Regions from separate parts of the Arthrobacter sp. N1 genome, predicted to be linked through region 2. Evidence: riboswitches for the same ligand, from Rfam matches in the RefSeq annotation. Region 2 holds a riboswitch; the other holds the start of a gene.

Region 1 (4,060 bases), 1.2 Mb from region 2:
ACGGCGAGCCCGGGCGTGCTGATGGAGGCGTCCTGCAGTCCCTCCTCCAGCCCGATGATGTCGAGGTCCGCGAGGGAGGCGAGGTCCTCGTGGAAGGCGGCGATGTCCGCGGCGACGAGCCCGCGGGTCACGGCCTGCATGCGCTGCTGGAACTCGTAGGTGACCTCGGAGATGCCGTGGCCCTTCCCGAGGCGCCGGCGCACGCGCCGGATGTCCTTCGCCACGAGGTCGAGGGCTTCCTCGACCCGCTCGGAGTCGGGGCCCAGGCCTTTCTTGGCCTTGGCGATGACCTTGTCCGAGGTCTTCAGCGCCTTGTGGAGGGCCAGTTCGATCTCCGTCACGTACCGCGTGACGCCGAGCTGCATGAGGGCCTCGCGGCGGATGATCGCGTTGGACCCGCAGAAGAACGCCGCGTTCCAGCCGTCCTTGCCCTGCTGGATGGGTCCATAGAACAGGGGGGCCTGGCTGCCCAGGGGATCGGAGTCCGGGACGTTGACGAAGACCTGCGGCGTCTGGACCAGGGCCATCTTCTCGTTGGTGAAGTAGCCGAGCGTCCTGTCGAGGATGAGCGGATCCGGGATCTGGTCGGCGTCCAGGATCACGAGGAATTCCCCGTCCGTGGACATCAGGGCGTTGTTGAGGTTGCCGGCCTTCGCGTGGCGCGGCATGTCCTTCCAGTCGGCGGAGCGCGTGATCCAGCCGATGCCCTCCGCCTCGGCTGCTGCGCGCACCTCGGCGCGGTTGCCGTCGTCGAGGATCCACGTCCGGTGCGGGTAGCGGATGGCCTTGGCGGCGCGCGCCGTGGTGAGGACGAGGTCCAGCGGCTCGTTGTAGGTGGTGATGAAGACGTCCACGGTGAGGCCCTCGGGTGCCTCGGGCGGCGTGCGCTTCTTCAGCCTCCACACCGTGAAGCCGAACAGCAGGGAGTCGATCAGCGAGTAGGTCTCCGCGAGGATCAGCGGGATGGCGATCCACCAGGCGTCCCAGTTGATGGAGAAGAGCCACCGCCACGCGATGTAGTTGATGCCGAGCACCGCGGTGACCAGCACGATCGCCCGGACGAGGAGCGTCCTGCCCTTCGGGAGGTCGTCGCTCGCGGCGCGGCGCCGGGTGCGCGCGGACAGCCCGGTCGTCGGAGTGTTCCCCATGCTTCTGTGCTCTCCATCTGCTGCGCACGCGCTGAGGCGCGTCGCTTCGGTGACTTGTGTGCGCCGGGCCGGCCGCACTGAGACGCTCACCGGGCCACGAGGGACCGTGCAGCATGCACCAAAGGTACCCGAGCGTGCTCCTGCTGCCACGTCGGGCATGGACTTGCGGCAATGCTGGGCACAATCTGCGCCGGCGCGTGGTTCCGGCCGCATGCCGGTGCGGGAGGATTGAACGGTCGGCAGCGCGAGCGTCGGCACCGCCGGGGCAGCCGCCCGGTGAGAAGGGCAAACCCGGTGCGAGCCGGAGACGCAAAGCCACGGGGCCCCAGGGGTCAGCCGGGCTACCGAACCAGAAGGCCTGTGCATGCTCCGTCGTCCAGCACTCCGTTCCGCCCTCAGCGGGGTCCTCGCGGCCCTCCTGCTCGCCGTCTCCGTGCCCACGCCGGTCGTCGCCGCGGACACGACCCCGATGGCTGCCGTTCCCGGTCCCGTGGGTGATTTCGCCTGGAAGGGCCTCAATTGGGAGAAGCGCTGGTGGAGCGGCGCACCGAACTACAACAAGCAGTTCGACCCCGCCAACGTCAGCAGCCCTGACGCCGACGGCCACGTGACCATGACGCTCTCGAATCCGACCGGCGCGGCCACCATCGGGGCCGAGTTCAACACGACCCGCCACGGTTTCGGCTACGGCACCTACAGCACCACCATCGAGAAGGACCTCACCACGCTCCAGAAGGAGGTGGTGTGGGGATGCCTGTTCACCTACGACCCCGCCGTCGCCCCGGGCTACAACGAGATGGACCTTTGCGAGGCCAGTTCATGGGGCGGTGGCAGCAACTACGGCCAGGTGTGGCCCATCACGCAGGGGCACGGCTACTGGTTCGACGCGAGCAAGGGACCCGGGGTCGGCAACGACACGGCGATCTTCGGCGTCACGGACCACCCGATCCTCACGCATCGCCTGGTGTGGGAGCCGGACAGGCTGACGTTCGAGACCTTCGCGGGGGAGGGCTACGGCGGCCCCCTGCTCAAGCGCACCGTGATGCAGGGCCCGAACGTCCCCGAGCCGGCCCGGGAGACCATCCACTTCAACCTCTGGGTGACCGACGGCGGGGGAGGGGATCCCGCGGCAGTGAAACCGGAGAAGGTGGTGGTGAGGGACTTCTCGTTCACGCCGGCGCCGGTGACGGCTCCCACCCCGTCGCCGACCGCTCCTGCGCCGTCGCCGTCCGCAAGCCCGTCGGCGACCCCGACGAAGCCGGCGCCGTCGCCGTCCGCGAGCCCGACAGCCGCACCGACGAGGCCGGCCCCGTCGCCGTCCGCGAGCCCGACAGCCGCACCGACGAGGCCGGCGCCGTCGCCGTCCGCGAGCCCGACACTTGCTCCGACGAAGCCGGCGCCGTCGCCGTCCGCGAGCCCGACACTTGCTCCGACGAAGCCGGCCCCGTCGCCGACCCCGACGAAGCCGTTGCCGAAGCCGACCGTCCAGCCCAAGGCCATCACGCTCGCGGCCAGGAACACCACGGCGCACCGCCTGTACGCGACGACGCTGACGTGGTCCCGGGCTCAGGGGTCCACGGTCACCCTGGTGGCGGACGGGAGCCGCCGCCCGGTCGTGAACTCGGGCCGGGTGGCGACCTCGTCGAAGTCACCCTCCGCGCGGTACCAGATCTGTGACGCGTCCCGCTGCTCACCGATCGTCCTCGGCGGGCGCTGACGCCACGGCCGACCAGGCGGTCGGCGACGGCTGACGGTCGGGCACCGGAGCTACATGTCGGCGTAGCGCCTGGCCTGCCCGAGTGCTTCGCGCATGGCGTCCGCGGAGAGCTGGGGCCCGTAGGCGGCCGTGTCCCGCTGGAAGCGCCAGCCCTCGGTGAGCGGTCCGGCATCGACGGTGTCGAAGCCGAACTCGTCGAGCAGCTCGGTGACGGCCTGCTTCGCGTCGGAATCGTCCCCGGCGATCGGCAGGGCGCGGCGGTCCGGTGTCCCCGCGGGCGTCCCGTCCGTCGTCAGCTGCGCGAAGTGGATGTTGTTGAAGACCTTCACCACGGAGGAACCGGGTAGGTGGCGCTGCACCAGCTCGCTCGTCGTCGTGCTCTCGTCGTCGAGCTCGGCGATGTGGCCGTCGCGCTCGGGGTAGTAGTTGCACGTGTCGATGACCAGCTTGCCGGCGAGTGGCTGCACGGGAACCGCGCCGATGTCCTTCAGCGGGATGGTGACGACGACGACGTCGCCCTGCGTCGCCGCGTCCTCCGCGGTGCCGGCGCGGGCTCCGTCACCGAGGTCCGCGACGAGGTCCTGAAGCGTCTCCGGACCACGGGAGTTGCTCATGATCACCTGGTAGCCGCGCTCCACGGCGAGGCGTGCCAGCTGCGAGCCGATGTTGCCGCTGCCGATGAAACCGATGGTGCTGCGGGGTGCGCCCGACGGTGCTGCCGTATTTTCTGTCATGTCCTGCACAACCCCCTCCAGCGGTGGATATTCCTGCCGGACGTCCTGCCCGGGGCAGCGACGACGCCGAGCCCGCAGGTCAGCCCTGCCCGCCGTCCGTCCACACGTAGAACTTCTCCGGCCGCCCTGCGGATCCGTACTGCGGCACGATGCGCGCCTGCCCGCGTGAGACCAGGAATTCCAGGTAGCGCCGGGCACTCACCCGGGCCATCCCGAGGCGGTCGGCCACATCCGACGCCGACGTCCCCCGGCCGTGCCCCCGGAGGTCCAGCATGACGGCGTCGAGCGTCGGCGCGGAGAGCCCTTTCGGGGTGACCAGCGTGGCCGTGCGGGCGGTGCCCGGGACCGCGCCGATCGGCGCCGTCGTGCGCAGGAGCTGATCGATCCGCCCCTGGTCGAGGGCAGAGGCACCCTGCGACGCATGCAAGTGGAGCTCGCGCCGGTACTCCACGTAGTGGTCC
Region 2 (4,060 bases):
CGGGCGCGCGAACAGCGGGGCGAGGAAGCGTGCTCCCGCGCCGAGGGCGGTGAACCAGACGATGCTGCCCAGGCCCGCGCCGGCCGCGAACCACCACCTGCCGGTGGGGCCGTGCGTCCCCGCCAGGGAGCCGAGCAGCAACACGGTGTCGAGGTACACATGGGGATTGAGCCAGGTCAGGGCGAGGCAGGTGCCGAGCGCTGCGCGCCAGGACGTCGTCGCGGCACCCCCGGCAGCGTCGAGGGTCCCGCCCCGGACCGCCCTGCGTGCGGCAAGGACGGCATAGCCCGTGAGGAAGGCCGCGCCCGCCCAGCGGATCACCTCCAGCAGCACCGGCGCCCCCTCGATCAGGGCGCCGAGGCCGCCGACGCCGAGCCCGATCAACAGGAGATCCGACAGGGCACAGACCGCAACGACGAGGACCACGTGGGAGCGTCGGAGGCCCTGGCGCAGCACGAAGGCGTTCTGCGACCCGATGGCGACGATGAGGGTCAGGCCGGCAGCGAAGCCGGTGGCGGCGGTGGTGATCACCTGATCAACCTAGGAGTGCACAGCGGGTAAGACCAGCTAAAGCTTCTTCAGCATGGTAAGAAGTGCTCATGACACATGTCGACCCTGCACAGGCGCAGGCGCTCGCCGCGATCGTGGGCGGAGGCAGCTTCGAGGCTGCTGCCGCCACGCTCTCCATCACCCCGTCGGCGGTGAGCCAGCGGATCCGTGCCCTGGAGGTCGCCGTCGGACGCCCCGTCATCACGCGGGCCCGGCCGCTCCGGGCCACCGACGCCGGGCAGGCGATCGTGCGATTCGCGCGGCAGCTCGAACTGCTCACCGCCGACCTCTCGGACGAGCTCGCCGCGGAGGACCAGCGGAGCCGGCAGCGCATCACGATCGTGGTCAACGGCGATTCCCTCCACACCTGGGTGCTGCCGGCCCTCGCCCCGATCGCGGAGACGCTCCAGATCGAGATGCTCCGGGAGGACCAGGACCACTCGCTCGACTTCCTGCGCAGCGGCGCGGCCGCGGCGGCGATCACGTCGGTCGCGGCGCCGGTCCAGGGCTGCTCCTCCCACCCGCTCGGCATCATGCGCTACCTCCCGGTGAGCACGCGCAGCTTCCGCAGGGCCTGGTTCCCGGACGGCGCGACGCCGGAGGCACTGGGGAAAGCCCCCCTCATCGTCTTCGACCGGAAGGACGACCTGCAGGACGCCTATCTCCGCCCACGTACCCGGAGTGCCCGGGACGCACCACGGCACCACGTCCCCGCAGCCGAGGAGTTCGCGGAGGCCATCCGCCTCGGCATGGGCTGGGGCCTGGTGTCGGAGCTGGAGCTGCACAGGGATCGCGGGGACCTCCTCCCGTTCGACGACGACGGGCACCTGGACGTCCCTCTGCACTGGCAGCAGTGGCGCCACGGCTCGACGGCGCTCACGGCCGTCGGGTCGGCCGTCCGACGCGGCGCTGCGCTGCTCCGGCAGCCCGGGACGGGGCGGACGGAGCGGTGACGGAGTGTGATGGAGGGAGCGATCCCACGGCGTCGGTGCGGGTTGCTAAAATCATGGAGCGGGCAGCCGCCCGTCGACAAAGGCAAACCCGGTGCGAGCCGGGGACGCAAAGCCACGGGACCCACGCGGTCAGCCGGGCCGCCGAAGAGAACAGGTCTCGCACCATGGCACGGACACCCGCCGTCACTTCCGAACTCCCGTCCGCCCGGCAGGCGGAGCATCCGTCCGAAGCGGAGCTGCTGCCGACCGAGCCGAAGGTCGCAGCCCATGAATAGCGTCGCTGCCGGTGACCGCCGCGCAGCGGTCGTGATCGAGGACGACCTCGACATCCGCAACCTGCTGTGCGCCGTCCTCGAGCAGGGCGGCTTCGCGGCAAGCGGTGCCGCGACGGGCCGCGACGGGGTGGATGCCGTGCGGCAGGAACATCCGGCGGTCGTGACGCTCGACATCGGCCTCCCCGACATCGACGGCTACGAGGTGCTGCGCCGCATCCGCACGACGTCGGACTGCTACGTGATCGTCCTGAGTGGCCGCACGGACGAGATGGACGTGCTGACCGCTCTGCAGGCCGGCGCGGACGACTACGTCCTGAAGCCCTTCCGCCCGCGGGAACTGAGGGCTCGGATCGACGCGATGCTGCGCCGGCCCCGCATCGGCCAGCCGGTGGCTCCCCCCGCGACCGTCACCCCTGGACCGTCCGGTGGTACCGCGCCTACCCCGGCGGCCACCACCGGGCCCCCGCCCGATGCGGCGGACCTCCTCCGCAACGGCAACCTGGTGCTGGACGGCGAGGCCCGCACCGCGACCTGCTCAGGCGTCGAACTCCCGCTCACCAAGACCGAGTTCAACCTCCTGCACGAACTGCTCCGCAGCAACGGTGCGGTGCGCACCAAGGAAGAGCTGGTGCGCGTATCGCGCGGCAGGGAGTACCGGGGCTACAACTTCGTCAGCCGCACGGACGAGCGCGCCATCGAGGTGCACATCGCGAACCTGCGGCAGAAACTGGCCCGGACCTCGGGGGACCCGGATCTCATCACCACGGTGCGCGGCGTCGGCTTCAGGATCATGCCGAGGAGCTCGACCTCCCGGTAGCCGTCGGCTCCCCCGCGTGGGACCGGACAGCGTCCCCGCGGGTCGGCACCGCACCAAGCCGGTCTAGGGCGCAGCGTCCGCGATCCCGACCGGGTAGGACCGGCCGAGCGCCGCCACGGTGTCCGCCGCGCACGCCCGGAGGAGTGCGAGGGAGTGCAAGGCCTCGTCGAGGTCGTCCGCCGCGATCAGGCGCTGCATCCGGAGCGCGGCCTGCGTGAGGCGCACGGCCCCTACCATGGCCGACGACGTCGTGACGCTGAGCACCGCGTCCGCTGCGCCCATGGCATCGCCGCCCCGCAACCGGACGTCCAGCCGGTCGATCTTCCCCCCGAGCGTCGAGCAGAAGTCGTGGGCGAACCGGTTGACGACGGCGGGATCGTCGAAATCGCTCCTCATGTCCTCCAGGACCGCCGGCACCAGCAGCGGAGCAGCCTTGCCCGGCGCGCCCGTAGCCGGGACGGCTTCACTCCTGGGGGGTGCCGTCCCGCTGTCCTGGTGCTGACCAGGACCTGACGGAGTCGAATGGGTGGGCACAGTCCAAGGGTAGCGACAGCGGGTTGCGAGGATGCGGAACCATCCGGTTCTTGCGCAAAGCTTGCGGAAGGCCCGGGGCGGTGGGCGCAGGGCCGCAGGGCCGCAGGGCAGGTGCACCCGGCGACGCGGAAGGACCGTCGGAGCTCATCCGGACGGCCCCTCCACGGGCGGGGACCGCTAGCGCGGCGAGGGGGTCTTCCCGAGCTTGGACGGCCACCAGATCGCCGGCCCGATGTCGTAGGCGAGGGCCGGGATGAGCAGCGAGCGCACCAGCACGGTGTCCAGCAGGACGCCGAACGCCACGACGAAGGCGATCTGCGCGAGGAACAGGATCGGGATGACCCCCAGTGCCGCGAAGGTCGCCGCGAGGACGACGCCCGCCGACGTGATGACGCCGCCCGTGACCCCGAGGCCGCGGAGGATCCCCGGCCGTGTCCCGATGCGCAGCGACTCCTCCCTGACGCGGGTCATCAGGAAGATGTTGTAGTCCACGCCGAGCGCCACGAGGAACACGAAGGCGAAGAGCGGCACCGAGGCGTCCGCGCCCTCGAAGCCGAACACGTTGTTGAACACGAGTGCGGAGACGCCGAGCGCCGTCGCATTGGAGAGCGCCACACTGGCCACGAGCAGCACGGGCGCCAGCACCGAGCGCAGCAGGATGACGAGGACCACGAGGATGACGAGCAGGACGATCGGGATGATCTTCACGAGGTCGGCCAGCGCGGTGTCATTCGTGTCGATGGCCACCGCGGTCACGCCGCCGACGAGCGCATCCGGGCTGGCGTCGTCGAGCGCGGTCCGCAGGTCCCGCACCACGTCCTCCGCCCGGTCCGAGTCCGCCTGGTACTCGAGCGTGCCGCTGATGAGCACCCGGCCGTCCTCGACGACCGCGGAACCGCTCGGATCTGCCGTGAGGCTCGCGTCGGCGATGC

What was found. A riboswitch is a leader RNA that binds a small molecule or an ion and turns the genes downstream of it on or off. The one in region 2 is predicted to bind cyclic di-GMP.
Region 1: it holds a riboswitch for cyclic di-GMP, as region 2 does, so the genes downstream of both, NVV32_RS03590 (hypothetical protein) here and NVV32_RS14735 (response regulator transcription factor) in region 2, are expected to answer to the same signal.

What each region holds. Positions count from the first base shown of each region.
Region 1 covers NZ_CP102608.1:770,555-774,614, forward strand. The annotation lists gene NVV32_RS03585 (glycosyltransferase) at 1-1,148, opposite strand, end outside; cyclic di-GMP riboswitch class I at 1,423-1,497, shown strand; gene NVV32_RS03590 (hypothetical protein) at 1,513-2,865, shown strand; gene NVV32_RS03595 (NADPH-dependent F420 reductase) at 2,916-3,599, opposite strand; gene NVV32_RS03600 (response regulator) at 3,679-4,060, opposite strand, start outside.
Region 2 covers NZ_CP102608.1:3,176,673-3,180,732, forward strand. The annotation lists gene NVV32_RS14725 (LysE/ArgO family amino acid transporter) at 1-531, opposite strand, end outside; gene NVV32_RS14730 (LysR family transcriptional regulator ArgP) at 600-1,502, shown strand; cyclic di-GMP riboswitch class I at 1,574-1,648, shown strand; gene NVV32_RS14735 (response regulator transcription factor) at 1,770-2,594, shown strand; gene NVV32_RS14740 (hypothetical protein) at 2,658-2,990, opposite strand; gene NVV32_RS14745 (MMPL family transporter) at 3,306-4,060, opposite strand, start outside.